Regions from separate parts of the Pokkaliibacter sp. MBI-7 genome, predicted to be linked through region 1. Evidence: riboswitches for the same ligand, from Rfam matches in the RefSeq annotation. Region 1 holds a riboswitch; the other holds the start of a gene.
The links. Region 1 has a riboswitch for thiamine pyrophosphate ahead of thiD (bifunctional hydroxymethylpyrimidine kinase/phosphomethylpyrimidine kinase). Riboswitches for the same ligand answer to the same signal wherever they lie in the genome.
Positions count from the first base shown of each region.

Region 2: it holds a riboswitch for thiamine pyrophosphate, as region 1 does, so the genes downstream of both, thiB (thiamine ABC transporter substrate binding subunit) here and thiD (bifunctional hydroxymethylpyrimidine kinase/phosphomethylpyrimidine kinase) in region 1, are expected to answer to the same signal.

Region 1 covers NZ_JARVTG010000001.1:1,031,824-1,039,467, forward strand. The annotation lists gene astA (arginine N-succinyltransferase) at 289-1,308, shown strand; gene thiC (phosphomethylpyrimidine synthase ThiC) at 1,405-3,276, opposite strand; gene thiD (bifunctional hydroxymethylpyrimidine kinase/phosphomethylpyrimidine kinase) at 3,361-4,278, opposite strand; TPP riboswitch at 4,507-4,600, opposite strand; gene QCD60_RS04585 (MFS transporter) at 4,838-6,043, shown strand; gene QCD60_RS04590 (OsmC family protein) at 6,197-6,616, opposite strand; gene trpC (indole-3-glycerol phosphate synthase TrpC) at 6,758-7,558, opposite strand; gene trpD (anthranilate phosphoribosyltransferase) at 7,625-7,644, opposite strand, start outside.
Region 2 covers NZ_JARVTG010000001.1:3,833,983-3,841,626, forward strand. The annotation lists gene rfaH (transcription/translation regulatory transformer protein RfaH) at 105-611, opposite strand; gene QCD60_RS16930 (PilT/PilU family type 4a pilus ATPase) at 1,386-2,516, opposite strand; TPP riboswitch at 2,647-2,761, shown strand; gene thiB (thiamine ABC transporter substrate binding subunit) at 2,809-3,810, shown strand; gene thiP (thiamine/thiamine pyrophosphate ABC transporter permease) at 3,833-5,464, shown strand; gene QCD60_RS16945 (ATP-binding cassette domain-containing protein) at 5,583-6,170, shown strand; gene QCD60_RS16950 (hypothetical protein) at 6,308-6,709, shown strand; gene QCD60_RS16955 (SIS domain-containing protein) at 6,947-7,507, opposite strand.

The DNA of each region.
Region 1 (7,644 bases):
AAGTGTAGGCAGGGCTATTTCAAATGTATACAAACAAGGTCTTCTAACCATATTCCTTTAAACGAATAGGGTTTATATAAGATCAACATGGCCGCCAGCGTCATCATCAGGGGCTGGTACACAGCCAGCAACCGCACGGGGCGATAGCTCCCCGCTGTACTTAGCAGCCAAACAGCACAGGCAGCGAGCGCAGTAAAATACGCGTCGCCTGAGCAACAGTCGCTGCCTGTCGCAACTGCAGCCTTTGCATAATAATGAGTGCAGGTTCGACAAGAGGATACCGAGTCCATGATGGTAGTACGCCCGATCCAGGCTGAAGACCGCGACGCCCTGCATGAGCTGGCCAGAAAAACCGGCCCAGGCTTCACCTCCCTGCAGGACGACGACCAGCAGATCAGCGCCAAGATCGAGAATGGCCTGGCCGCATTCATTGAGCAAAGCCGCGACGGTGAGGCCAGCTATGTCTTCGTCATGGAAGATCTGTCACAGGGGAGAGTGGTCGGTATCTGCGCAATTGAGGCTGCGGTGGGCCTGCATGACCCCTGGTACACCTATCATGTCGGCGTACAGGTGCATGCCTCACGCGAACTGAATGTCTACACCCGTCATGAAACCCTGACCCTCAATAACAACCACACCGGTTACTCCGAACTCTGCACCCTGTTCCTCGACCCTGAGTATCGTCAGGGCAAAAACGGCCACCTGCTTTCCAAGTCACGTTTTATGTTTATGGCGGAGCACCCGGAGCGCTTCTATCACAGCGTCATCGCTGAAATGCGCGGCTTCAGTGAAGACGGCGTTTCCCCCTTCTGGGAAGGGTTGGGTCGTACTTTCTTCTCGATGGACTTTGCCCAGGCGGATCAGCTGTCAGCCAAGGACAAAGGCTTTATCGCCGAGCTGATGCCCAAACACACCATCTATACCCACCTGTTACCCAGTGCCGCTCAGGCAGCCATTGGCCAAACCCATGAGCACACCACGCCCGCCCGTCGCCTGCTGGAAAGCGAAGGATTCCGCTACAACAACTATGTGGATATTTTCGATGCAGGCCCGACGCTGGAAGCACGAGTGCAGGACATACGGGCCATCCGCGAAAGTCGTTATGTCAAAGTGCAGGTGGGAGAAACCAGTGGCCGTGGCGAGCTGAGTCTGCTGGCCACCCTGTCGCTGGCTGATTTCCGCTGCTGTATGGCTCATACCGACGCGCTCGGTCAGGGCATCATCACTATCAATCAGCAGACCGCCGACGCACTGGGCGTGAAATCCGGCGCCACACTACGGACCGTCGGGCTGTTTGGCCGCAGTTAACAACCTTCACACCCTGAGCCATAGGGAAGAGGCAAAGGCAGAAACGACAAAAGCAGGTCATCGACCTGCTTTTGTGTTTTTCAGCTGAACAGCCTGTTAGACGCGGTGGTACAACTCCTGCCCCTGCTCGCGGAACTCCTCAGACTTGCTCTGCATGCCTTCCTCCGCCAGTGCATTGATTTCAGCAACCTGCTGATCATCCAGCTCGCGGACTTCCTGACTGATCTTCATGGAGCAGAACTTGGGGCCACACATGGAGCAGAAATGCGCCACCTTGGCTGACTCCTTGGGCAGGGTTTCATCGTGGAAAGCCTTGGCGGTATCGGGGTCCAGCGCCAGATTGAACTGATCATCCCAGCGGAACTCAAAACGCGCCTTGGACAGCGCATTATCACGAATTTGCGCGCCCGGATGGCCTTTGGCCAGATCGGCAGCATGGGCGGCAATCTTGTAGGTGATGATGCCGGTTTTGACATCGTCTTTATTCGGCAGACCCAGATGCTCCTTGGGCGTGACGTAGCACAACATGGCACAGCCATACCAGCCGATCATCGCGGCGCCAATGCCTGAAGTAATGTGGTCATAGCCAGGGGCAATGTCAGTGGTCAGTGGGCCAAGGGTGTAGAACGGTGCTTCATCACAATGCTTCAGCTGCTCGGTCATATTCTCCTGAATCTTGTGCATCGGCACATGACCCGGCCCCTCGATGATAGTCTGCACGTCGTGCTTCCAGGCAATTTTGGTCAGCTCACCCAGGGTACGCAACTCGGCAAACTGTGCCTCATCATTGGCATCGTAGACCGAACCGGGACGCAGGCCGTCACCCAGAGAGAAGGACACATCGTAGGCCTTCATAATCTCGCAGATATCTTCAAAGTGGGTGTAGAGGAAGTTTTCCTTGTGATGTGCCAGACACCACTTGGCCATGATGGAACCACCACGAGATACGATGCCGGTCATCCGTTTGGCCGTCATCGGTACATAACGCAGTAGCACACCAGCATGAATGGTGAAGTAGTCCACGCCCTGCTCGGCCTGCTCGATCAGGGTGTCGCGGAACAGTTCCCAGGTCAGCTCTTCGGCGATGCCACCGACCTTCTCCAGCGCCTGATAGATCGGCACCGTGCCGATGGGCACCGGGCTGTTACGCAGAATCCACTCGCGGGTTTCATGAATGTGCTTGCCCGTCGACAGATCCATGATGGTATCCGCACCCCAGCGAATGCCCCAGGTCATTTTTTCCACTTCTTCCTCAATGGAAGAGGTGACCGCCGAATTACCGATATTGCCGTTAATCTTCACCAGAAAGTTACGGCCAATAATCATCGGCTCCAGCTCAGGGTGATTGATATTGGCCGGAATAACAGCGCGGCCACGGGCCACTTCCTCACGCACGAACTCAGGGGTGATGTCCTGTGGAATATTGGCACCCCAGGAATGACCGGGAGCCTGCGTCTGCAGCAGGGCATTTTCTCTGGCCAGCTGCAGCTTCATATTTTCGCGAATAGCGATGAATTCCATTTCCGGCGTAATGATGCCCCGGCGGGCATAGTGTAGCTGGCTGACATTCTGACCGGCTTTGGCACGACGGGGATGGTGCTTCAGCTCAAAACGCAGTGCATCCAGACTGGGATCATTGGCACGACGACGACCGTACTCCGATGTCAGACTGGTCAGCAGCTCAGTGTCCTGACGCTCTTCAATCCAGTTGGCACGCAGATGAGGCAGCCCCTTACGGACATCGATCTGTACCGCGGGATCAGTGTAAGGACCAGAGGTGTCATATACCCGTACCGGTGGATTCTCTTCAGCACCAAACTGCGCAGGTGTGGGAGTCAGAGTTATTTCCCGCATCGGTACACGGATGTCTTCCCGTGATCCCTGAATATAGATTTTTTGTGAAGCGGGAAACGGCTGCACGGCCGCATCGTCGACCTTGGCGCGCTGACTCAGATGATGTTCAAGCATGGCTCTGTCCTTTTCTGTTGTTCTCTCGGCCAGATCCTGTGCCCGGCGCAACAGCGCGCGAGGCCTGGGATCCTCACGGCGGTGCTAGGGTTGATTATCAGTCATAGTGATGGAAGCACTGCCGGCAGAATCCTCTGACCACCAGTGATGAAAATGATGTACCGGGCCCAGCCCGTTGCCTACCTGCAACTGATCTGCAGCTCTCAGGGCATGATCCAGATAGGCCTTGGCCTGCGTCACCGCCTCTGCTAATGGCAACCCACAAGCCAGACCCGCAGTGATGGCAGCAGACAGGGTGCAGCCGGTGCCATGAGTATGGCGGGTCGCGATACGAGGGCTGACCAGACGACAGGACTGTGACGGAGTGAACAGCCAGTCCACCGCATCGCAGTCGCCGGGCAGATGCCCGCCTTTAATCAGCACGCCCTTAGCCCCCATGGCCAGCAGACGTTCGCCCAGACGCTGCATGCCGGCCTCGTCAACGGCTTCGGGCAGGCCTGTCATGGCAGCCGCTTCGGGCAGGTTGGGAGTGACCAGCGTGGCAAGCGGCAGCAACAGGCGGCAGAGGTTATCGATGGCTTCAGGCGCCAGCAGGGCATGACCACTTTTAGCAATCATTACCGGATCCACTACCAGAGATATGGCCCGGCCACGCAATTCATCAGCCACCGCGGCAATGATGTCAGCCCTTGCCAGCATCCCGGTCTTGCAGGCCGCGATGCGCAAATCATCAAGCACAACCTGCAGCTGCTGACGGACAAAGTCGGCACTGACTTCAAACAGCCCGTGTACGCCCTGCGTATTCTGTGCCGTCAGGCCTGAAATGACCGACGCACCGTACACACCGAGCGCAGAGAACGTCTTAAGATCAGCCTGAATGCCTGCCCCACCACCTGAATCCGAGCCTGCGATGGTCAGGGCCTGCGCGATGTGATGACGATGACTCTCCTGCGCGGCAGGAGATATCGGGCTGTCCGAAGTCGAAAGAGAAGAAGTGGTCACCAGGCCTCACCTTGTTGCCTTTCCAGCCGTCGCTGGTAAAGAGGTAGAAGACCCGCGTACAAAACCCAATGGCTGACATCGTCCCCGAGCGTAAAAACCACTATCAGAACCGGTACATGCAGACACGACTGCCGACCAGTCTGATCAGCAGTTTCAATACTCAGGAGGGAGAACAGGAGCCGGTGCGGGATGAGGTATCAGCAGACACCCGGAGTTGGCCACTCACTTGCACCAGACTTGCTTGTTTCCTACGCCAGTACGAACTGGATCAGGTTCACGGGTATCATCTCAGCCGTTGTTCACGGCACCCCGACAAGTAATTGACGCGCCCAGCAGGCGGTCGCTATAGGGCAGGCAGTGTAAAGAGCTTATTCAGGCAGTTCAAGCCTGAATAAAAAACCATCACTCATCCGCACCGTTCGACACCCCATCAGCACGATGCGTGCCGCTGCTATTACGTCTGATGATGCAAGTCAGCAATTTTGCTCATTGGCAGCGCTGAGCTGCGTCTCCTATAGTGTTCAGTCCGACTTGAAGGCCCATCTGGGAGTCCTGCCCCATGTCTACTTCTTCCTCCCGACTGCCCTGGCTGGTGCTGGCCGCAGGCAGTCTGATTCTGGCGTTGAACCTGGGCATCCGGCAGACCATGAGTCTGCTGATCCCCGATATGCTGACCATGCCCACCCTCAGCCTGTCAGCCATGGGTCTGGCCTTTGCCATCCAAAATCTGATCTGGGGTGTGGCGTCGCCACTGGCAGGCATGCTGGCTGATCGCTTCGGGACTGCGCGGGTACTGGCGCTGGGGGCGCTGATTTATGCCGGCGGGCTGGTGCTGACCACCTACGTTACTACCGCCTGGCAACTGAACCTCAATCTGGGTCTGATTCTCGGTCTGGGTGTCGGTGCAACGACCTTCCCACTGGTGCTCAGCGCGGTAGGCCGCGCGTTTCCTCCAGAGCAACGCTCACGGGCACTGGGTCTGGCCTCCGCCGGGGGATCAGTGGGTCAGTTTCTGATGGCTCCCATCATGGACAGCCTGAACCGCCATTTTGGCTGGCAGGAAGCGCTGTTGCTGGTGGCACTGATGGCGCTGCTGATTCTTCCCTGCGCCACGCAGCTGAAGGGCCGTCCGGCACAACCTGCGGCCGGCATGTCGCTGCGTCAGGCGGTGCAGCAGGCGGGTGAACACAAAGGTTACTGGCTGCTCAATCTGGGCTTTTTTGTCTGTGGCTTCCATGTTGCCTTTATCGCTACCCATCTGCCGACCTATATCAGCCTCTGTGGTATGTCCAGTGAAGTCTCGGCTCACGGTCTGGCCATGATTGGCCTGTTCAATATCTTTGGCTCGCTGACGGCAGGTTTCCTCGGTGCACGTTACCGTCCGAAGTGGTTATTGTCAGCGATCTATGGCCTGCGGGCACTGGTCATCCTGCTGTTCTGGATGGCGCCGAAAACGCCGGTGGTAGTGCTGATGTTCACAGCCGCCATCGGTTTTCTGTGGCTTTCTACCGTGCCGCTCACCACCGGCACGCTGGCACAGATTTTTGGCTCGACCTATATGGCGACTCTGTTTGGTGTGGTCATGCTGTCGCATCAGATTGGTGCTTTCTTTGGTGCCTGGCTGGGCGGCACGCTGATGGATATGACAGGCAGCTTTGATCTGATGTGGGGGATCTCCATCGCTCTTGGACTGATGGCCATGGTGATCCATCTGCCAGTGGATGACCGGCCGGTAACAGCCCATGCACAGCCCGGCGCGGCCTGACGGCCAGCGTTTTAGCAGACGGACGCAATATATTCCGGGCAGATGAAATACCGGGAAGAAGAAACAACAACGCCCCGACCAGCGGGGCGTTGTTGCTAATGAGTATCTGCAGCGCAGAGTGAGTAGCGTCAGCAAAGAGAGGGTTAATGTCTCTCAGGCTTCGATAATTTCGTGGCTGTGGGTAATTTCCACATCACCATTGCTCAGCATGATCGACACTGAGCAATATTTCTCTGCTGACAGCGACACCGCACGTTTGACGTGGGACTCCTTCAGACCACGGCCGGTGACCACAAAGTGCATATTGATTTTGGTAAACACTGCCGGCACCGCATCAGCACGTTCCGCTGCAATCTCAACGCGGCAGTCCGTCACGTCCTGACGCGACTTCTGCAGCATGGTGATGACATCGATGGATGAGCATCCACCCAGACCTGCCAGAATCAGCTCCATCGGGCGTGCGCCCTTGTTTTCTCCACCGATAGAAGGTGCACCATCAATATTGATCTGGTGACCGCTATCGGTCTCTGCGACAAAGTGAACTTTACCTTGCCATTTCACCACCGATTTCATTTCAACTCCTAAAAGCACTCAAAGGGTAAAGCGTTGTCCCCCTGGCTTCCTGCTGGCTCACGGCAAGCACAGCAACAGGCAGTACCGGGAAACCCGGGGTAGAAACTTCAGATTCTGTTCACTGTCTCAGAGCACATGCACTTAAAAGAACAGTGACCGCAGCTGCTCACCGGGCTCCGCTGCGCGCATGAAAGCTTCGCCGACCAGGAAGGCATGTACATCATGCTCGCGCATGGCGACCACATCTTCGCGGCTGTGAATGCCACTCTCGGTGACCACCAGCTTGTCCGCCGGAATCTGTGCCAGCAGGCGATAGGTATTATCCAGACTGACTTCAAAGGTATGCAGGTTGCGGTTGTTGATACCCAGTAGCGGCGTGCTCAGTTGCAATGCCTGTTCAAGCTCAACCTCGTCGTGCACTTCGACCAGCACATCCATGCCCAGATCACGGGCCTGATCATGCAGATCACGCATCAGACTGAACTCCAGTGCCGCGACGATCAGCAGCACGCAATCCGCGCTAATAGCACGAGCTTCGGTGATGTGGTACGGGTCCATCAGGAAATCCTTGCGAATCACCGGCAGACTGCAAGCACCATGAGCAGCTTTCAGATAGTCCTCATGGCCCTGAAAGAAATCACGGTCGGTCAGCACGGACAGACAGGCAGCACCGCCTTGTTCATAAGACTGCGCAATGGCCACAGGATCAAAATCAGCACGCAGCAGACCCTTGCTGGGAGACGCCTTCTTCACCTCGGCAATCACCGCAGGATCGCCCTTGGCAATCCGCGCCTGCATGCTGGCGTGAAAACCACGCGGAGCCGACTGCTCACGGGCCATGGCTTCCAGATCAGCGATGGAGACCGAGCGGCTGCGCTCGGCCACTTCTTCGGCTTTACGGTTGAGAATGCGGCGCAGGACGGTGGGGGCACAACTACTCATTAATCTTTCTCCTACTGACATCAACCTTGTGCCGGGCATCGGCCTCAACAGCACAAGGGCACGTCATTATTTCCCTGCCAGGGACT
Region 2 (7,644 bases), 2.8 Mb from region 1:
AGGTACGCTACCGCCCTTGGATTTTGCGTTGCTTTCCAAAAAACGTACAAAATGAACCCCATGACCAAGAGGTCTTGGGGTGTATGTATTCAGCACTGCATTTGTTACAGGTGCGTTATAGCCTGTATCGGTAAGCAGATATGCTGTGGTCTATTCAAAATGTTGAGCAGGACGATAACCCGCTCTTCGCCACTTCGTGCAGTAAATAGGGCTTCCAGTTCTTTAAAGCAGCCGTCAACAATACGGATCCTCTCGCCCTCTACAAACGATATTGGCGTGGACAGTTTCTGTCCGCTGGCCATGCATGAGCGTAGGTCGCTGACTATTTGGTCTGGCACAGGAAGAGGGGTGCCATTGAAGGTCACCATTTTGGATACGCCGCGAGTTGAACGAATCGGATACCAGTTGTCCTCGATACCATTCAGTGAGATGAACAGATAGTGAGGAAACAGAGGCTCTGTCACCCATTGAGGGCCGTTTTTTCGCGCTTTTTCGACTTTTATGGTCGGGTGAAAGCACTCATAGCCCTGATTACGCAGGTGGAGTTCTGCTCTGAAGCTCTCTCGAGGCTTGCATTGGATGAGGTACCATCGGGTCGCTGCAACTTCCATACGCTTCCATTCTCTGATGTTGTTCTTACTGAACAACCGAAACTTTGCTTATGTGCCAACGGCCATAACACTATCCCAGTACCGACTGAGCGCATTGTAACGAAGTGTCATGCTCTCGTCACCAGCTGTGATTGTTGTTACCCCGGAGAGCTTAACTTTTCAAACGGCAGGGGCCAATCAAATTTTTTTCAAAATCTTTACACTTTGAGTTTTTCTATGTCTCGATATGGTGCACTAATCTGCGCTGAAAAAGTGCGCTTAGGTCTGTGTCTTTTGTGCTCGCTTGATGCCTGTTGGCCTTGCTCTGTGAGTGCTTGCTATACCTAGGTACTTAGCAAGCTGTTTGCCAACTTGCTGTGTAGAGTGTCTGGTGAGCTGTAAATGATTAATCTGTATCTGCTGTGCGATACAAATCGACTAAATTTTGTTTTCTGTAGGGTGCGTTGATGGCACTACTTGATGAGAAATGGTCACGTTCTTAACGGGCTGACACTGATCAGATGATCATCAAAGGAAACTGATCAGCTGCCCTTTCATTCTTCGGTGTCTGAGCTTTTTCTGAAGAGTTGCCTGAGACTTTTTATTGCTGCCACAGTGAGGATAGGTCAGGCAGTAAGGGATGGATGCAAATGATTAGCTTGTTCGTCATGTTGTATTCCATATCTCTCTAACTGATAAACCTCAGACTAAAAAGGGTTTGTTCATGTTTGCACTAGGATAAGGCGAAATGTTGGAGCCTTTGCTCCATCACGTGCAGCGTAAGAGCAGAAATCATCACTCCACTTCAAATGCCGGTGGTTTGCCGCCTGAATTAAACTCCGGCATTTTTCGATCCGCCATACCCTGGCCGTCTTTAAGAAACTTGATCATCAGACGCATGTTGTTTGGCGAATCAGCATTACGCATGGCAGTCTCTTCCGTAATCTTGCCTTCCTTAAACAGATTGAAGATGGACTGGTCGAAGGTCATCATGCCGATGTGGTTGGACTTGGCCATAATGTCTTTCAGCTCACCAATCTCTCCTCGCTTGACCAGCTCGCTGACACTGGAGGTTCGCAACAGGATCTCGAAGGCTGCACAGCGTTTACCATCAACAGTTGGTAGCAGACGCTGTGACACGAAGGCGCGAATATTCAATGAAAGGTCGTGCTGAATCTGGCGGTGGCGGTCTTCAGGGAAGAAGTTGAGAATGCGGTCCAGTGCCTGGTTGGCGTTATTGGCATGCAACGTCGACAGTGTAAGGTGACCCGTTTCGGCAAAGGCCAGCGCATATTCCATCGTGTCACGGTCACGAATCTCGCCGATCAAGATGAGGTCTGGCGCTTGTCGCAGTGTATTCTTCAACGCCTCGGCATAACTATGGGTATCCATGCCTACTTCGCGCTGGTTGATGATCGATTTCTTGTGGCGGTGCAGGTATTCGATCGGATCCTCAATGGAGATGATATGACCGGCGTGATTACTGTTGCGGTGATCGATAAGTGCTGCCAGAGAGGTTGATTTGCCGGAGCCAGTGGAGCCGACAAACAGCACCAGGCCTTGTTTGTCCAAGATGACTTCGCGGAGTACAGGTGGAAGACCCAGTTCGTCAAACTGAGGAATCACGGTCTTGATGTTACGTATCACCGCGCCAATCTGACCACGCTGAATAAAAAGGTTGACCCTGAAGCGGCCGACTCCGGGGACTGACAAAGCAAAGTTCAGTTCCTGCTGCAACTGGAACTCGTCAATTTGAGGTTGAGACATCACCGCAAAAAGTAGCTGTTTAACCTCATCAGGGCTGACGGCATCGGCCATCGCAGTGAGGACACCATTGAATTTGACGCTTGGAGGCGCGCCTGGAGACAGGTAAAGGTCTGAGCCGTCGTCATCGACCATTTTGCGTAGTAAATCGACAAGTTCCATAGCGGAGCCTTTTCCTTATTGATTCTGAGTGCCGCAGACCTTCAGGTCATATCTCGTCGTGCGAATATACATTCAACCATCACCAGCGTGCTTGCCTGTCGCCACCGATATGATTGAGGTATTATGCCGCCTCGGCTCAACGGGGTGCCAACCTGCATGCAGGTGCTGAGAGGTGATCTTCTGTCACTAACCCGTCGAACCTGATCCAGATGATACTGGCGCAGGGATTTGAGTCCAAGTCCGCTACTGCGCCACTTCTTTTATTTTTGGGAGATGTGGCATGAATACCCGTATGTCTATCAAAGCTGTCTTACTGTGCATGGCAATGGCAAACTGTCTGCCGGTGTTTGCCGCAGGGGAGACCCTGACAGTCTACACCTATGATTCCTTCACCGCTGATTGGGGGCCTGGCCCCAAGGTCAAGACGGCCTTTGAACAGCAATGCAGTTGCACACTGAACTTCGTTGCGTTGGAGGATGGTGGCAGCATGCTGCAGCGTCTGCGTCTTGAGGGGGAAGCCACTCCCGCAGACGTCGTGCTGGGGCTGGACATGAATCTCATGGCCGATGCTGCAAAAACCGGTCTTTTCGCCCCCAGCGAGACTGATCTTTCTGTACTTAAGTTACCGGTCAAGTGGGATGACGGTATCTTTGTGCCCTTTGACTGGGGCTACTTTGCTTTTGTCTACGACACCCAGAAACTGCCTCATCCACCCACCAGCCTGCAGGCGTTGGTGGACGCACCAGATGATCTGAAGATCATTATTGAGGATCCACGGACCAGTACCCCTGGTCTGGGTTTGCTGATGTGGGTGAAGAAGGTCTATGGCGATAAAGCCCCGGAGGCCTGGGCCAAGCTAAGCAAGAAAACGCTGGCTGTCACCAAAGGGTGGAGTGATGCCTACTTCAATCTGTTCATGAACGGTGAAGCGCCCATGGTGTTGTCCTATAGTACCTCGCCTGCTTATCACATGGCTGTGGACAAGACGGATCGATATCAGGCCGCTGACTTCAGCGAAGGCCACTATCTTCAGGTTGAGGTTGCCGCACGCCTGAAGACCAGCAAGCATGCTGATCTCGCAAAGCAGTTCATGGCCTTTATGCTGACACCCGCATTCCAGCAGGAGCTGCCGCTGGGGAATGTAATGTATCCAGCCGTGGACATTGGCAAGGCGCTGCCCGATGCCTATGGCAAGCTGATCGTCCCAGGTAAGACTTTGCTGTTTACCCCTGACGAAGTGGCCAGCGACAAAAAAGCGTGGGTTGACGAATGGCTGGAAGCAACCAGTCGTTAAGGATGCTGAAGACAACCACTACGTGAGCAATCCCCCATTTTCTCATCCGCGCTGGGTCACACTGCCCGGTATGGTGGCGGCGCTAGTGCTGATCCTGATCGTTGTGTCGGCGATGCTGGCGCTGGTATGGATGTCACCGGCGCTACCATGGGCATCACTGTGGCAGGATGCCTATCTGCAGCGCATAGTGCGTTTCAGTCTGTGGCAGGCAACCTTGTCGTCCTTGTTGGTTGTGTTGCTTGCAATACCTCTGGCCCGAGCTTTGCTGCGTCGTCCTGCCTGGCCGGGGCGCAAGCTGCTGCTGAGGATAATGGAACTGACACTGGTGCTGCCCCCTATTGTGGTGGTGTTTGGTCTGGTCGCGGTGCATGGGCGTCAGGGATGGCTACCGCAGCTACTCTCTGGGCTGGGCTGGCAGCCTCCTAACTATCTTTATGGTCTGGGTGGCATCCTGCTGGCGCATATTTTCTACAATCTTCCTTTGTGCGCGCGATTGTTGTTACAGGAGCTGGAGCGTATTCCTTCACAGCACTGGCGTCTGGCTGCCCAGCTTGGCCTCAGTAGTCGAGGCGTGTGGCTGATGCTGGAGTGGCCTGTCGTGCGACGAGCATTGCCACGATTACTGGCGCTGGTTTTCACTCTGTGTTTTACCAGCTTTGTCATCGTGATGACGTTAGGCGGCGGGCCTCGTGCTACTACGCTTGAAGTCGCTATCTATCAGGCGCTGCGTTTCGATATGGATATTGGTCGTGCAGCCTTGCTGGCCATACTGCAACTGCTCATCTGCGCCTTGCTGTGGGTTGTTTCGGGACGTCTGGGCGGGATGCCGTCATTAACTCCCTATACGCTTTATCGACATTGGCCTCGTGCCGACAGTCTGGGCAGCAGCCGCTATGTCGATAGCGGCTGGATTGGGATGTTGTGGCTACTGTTGCTACCGCCATTGCTGGCCGTGGTGCTCAACGGATTGGGAGGCATCTGGTTGATGCTGGGGCGACATGAACTGTGGGCTGCCTGGTGGTTGAGTATCAAGCTGGCATTGGTTGCGGGAGGGTTGGCAACGATAGTCGCAACGCTTCTGCTCAGTGCTGCGGGGGGCTATGCCCGTCGGGGAGATCAGCGTATAAGTGCGTTGACAGAGGTCAGTGGCCACCTGACGTTGCTAATTCCTGCAATGGTGCTGGGTACGGGCTGGTTTGTATTGCTTCGCCCCTGGGTATCCCTGACCGAGCAAGGCTACAGTCTGGTGGTGTTTGCCAATACCCTGATGTGCCTGCCGTTTTTGATGCAGGTTCTGCGTGGCCCTCTGAACAGTCTGGATGAGCCGAGCCGGCGGCTTGCAGATACACTGGACGTTCGGGGCTGGTATCGATGGCGCTGGTTGCTGTGGCCACGGCTCAAACCTGCAATGGCGCTGGCCCTTGCGTATGGAATGACATACTCCCTTGGTGATTTCTCCGTCGTCGCTTTATTTGGCAGCCCGTCGCAGCCTACATTGCCTTTGTTGTTGTACCAGCTGCTGGGTAGCTATCGGTTGAGGGAGGCAGCAGGGTGCGCTTTGCTGATGCTGCTCACTATGTTGATGATATTTTTGCTCCTGGAATGGCTTGGGCGGCGAGGCTATAGAAGTGAGCGAGGAAGGTCATCGCCGTGATTACGTTGATCATCGGCCTGCTGCCTGGCAGGCGCGACACTCGGTTTGAGGACAGTGAATAGTGTTGGTGCTACGGCAGCTTGCGTTTGACTACCCTGAGCAAGATTACTGCTTTGATATGAACCTCATAGCTGGTCAGTGTCTGGCGGTGCAGGGGCCAAGCGGTGCAGGCAAGTCGACGTTGCTTAATCTGATCGCCGGATTTCTCTCTGCCAGCTCGGGAGAGATTGGCTGGCTGACGGACGGCTCGTTGATCTGCTGGAATTCGTTGCTCCCCTGGCAGAGGCCTGTCACTACGGTGTTTCAGGAACATAATCTGTTCGAGCATCTGCCATTGTGGGCCAATATCGGTATGGGGCTGCATCCGGGCTTGAAGTTGAATAGCGTGCAACGCCAGCATATTGAGCAGGTGTTGGATGATGTTGGTCTGGCAGGGATGGCGGACCGCCTGCCGGGGGCGCTTTCGGGTGGCCAGCGCCAGCGTGTAGCACTGGCCAGAGCCTGGTTACGGCAGAAGCCTCTGCTGCTGCTGGATGAGCCTTTCACCGGACTGGATGTTCATACCCGAGAGCAAATGTGGGCAGGCGTAAAGCGGCAGTGTGCGGCGGGTGTCGCGGTCCTGCTGGTCAGTCATGACAGTGAGGACCTGGACGCATTGGCGGATAAGCGTCTGCGTCTGGAAAAGGGCATGCTGGTAGCATCCTGAAATAAAGATTCAGGAAGTTTGGCAGTAGAATCGCCGCAACCATACTCAGGGTGACGTCAACGGCAGTCGATTGATTGGCCCTCGCGAGCAAGAGCGTGAGTCGCGTTCTTGGATCGCTCCCCAGCTGAGGGTATTCGATGTTTAAAACCTGGCTAATCCGTGTTGTTTTTCTGCTGTTGTCGCTGGCCGTCACCTACGCATACTTTCGCCCCAGACCCTGGCATTTCTCTATCGCTGACGGTGACAAATACGCCCATGCTTCGGCGTTCTTCCTGCTGACACTGGTGATACCGCTGGTGCTGCGCTGGGCCGCACTGCGGTTATGGCTGCTGATGGTGCTGGTAGGTGTAGTCGCGGAGTTCATGCAGGGGGTGCTGTTACCTCATCGCGCTTTCAGCTACTACGATATGGCAGCCAATGTGCTGGGCGTCTCACTGGCAGTGGGAGGGATTATGGTAGTGCGGCGCCTGTGTGGAAGTGCCGAACGAAAATCCCCAGCACTTCCGGTTTCCCATCACTCCAGTCAAGATAAACGTTAGCAGGCTGTTGAAAAACGTTATCGCGGCCGCCGAGACAAGGAAATACCCCGAGGGCACAAGAAACAGGCGAAAAAGCGGAGTTTAGTGAACTCAATGAGCATTTGACTCGCTTTGCTCGCCCCTTCGGGACCGTGCTAAAGCACGTTCAGCCTTCGGCTGTGAGCCTGTTTTTGACGCGGTATTCGGCAACGCAGATAGCCTTTCAACGACCTGTTAGGTGCCTCCTCGAAGGGGGGCTCAGTCAGCCAGACGACGATCCATTTCTTCGCACAGCCAGTGACCAATAATCATATGAGCTTCCTGAATACGTGCCGTTTCTGTTGATGGCATGCGTAACGTGCTGTCGGCTATATCCAGCAGTTTTCCACCACTGACTCCCGTCCACGCGTAGGTATAGCACCCCATCTCCTTCGCAGCCTGAATGCCATCGATGACGTTGGCACTGTTGCCAGATGTTGACAGACCGATGATCACATCTTCCGGGCGGGCAAGTGCCTGAATCTGCCGGGTAAAGACACTGGAGAAATCGTAGTCATTGGAATGGGCAGTCAGAATGGAGGTGTCCACTGTCAATGCCAGAGAAGCCAGTGGCCGGCGTTCAGCTTTGTAACGCACCACGAATTCGGCTGCCAGATGCTGACAGTCGGCAGCACTGCCACCATTGCCCATAAACAGCACTTTGCCATTCTGGGTGACGCATTGATAAACGCGGTCGGCCATGGCGTTCAGTTCAGGCTCAAGATCACCCAGAGTGCTTACTGCATCCATGTGGCGCTGTAAAGTATTGAGAAATGACATGTCGTGGTCCGCTTCTGCAAAGTGGCTTTCTGTTCGCCAGCCTGTCGACCAGCAAGGCCCGGTAGTTTAGCAAAAAGCATCTGGTGTCACAGCCAGACGGGGGCTGTTGTGCGTTATGTGTTGTCTGTCGTATTTTG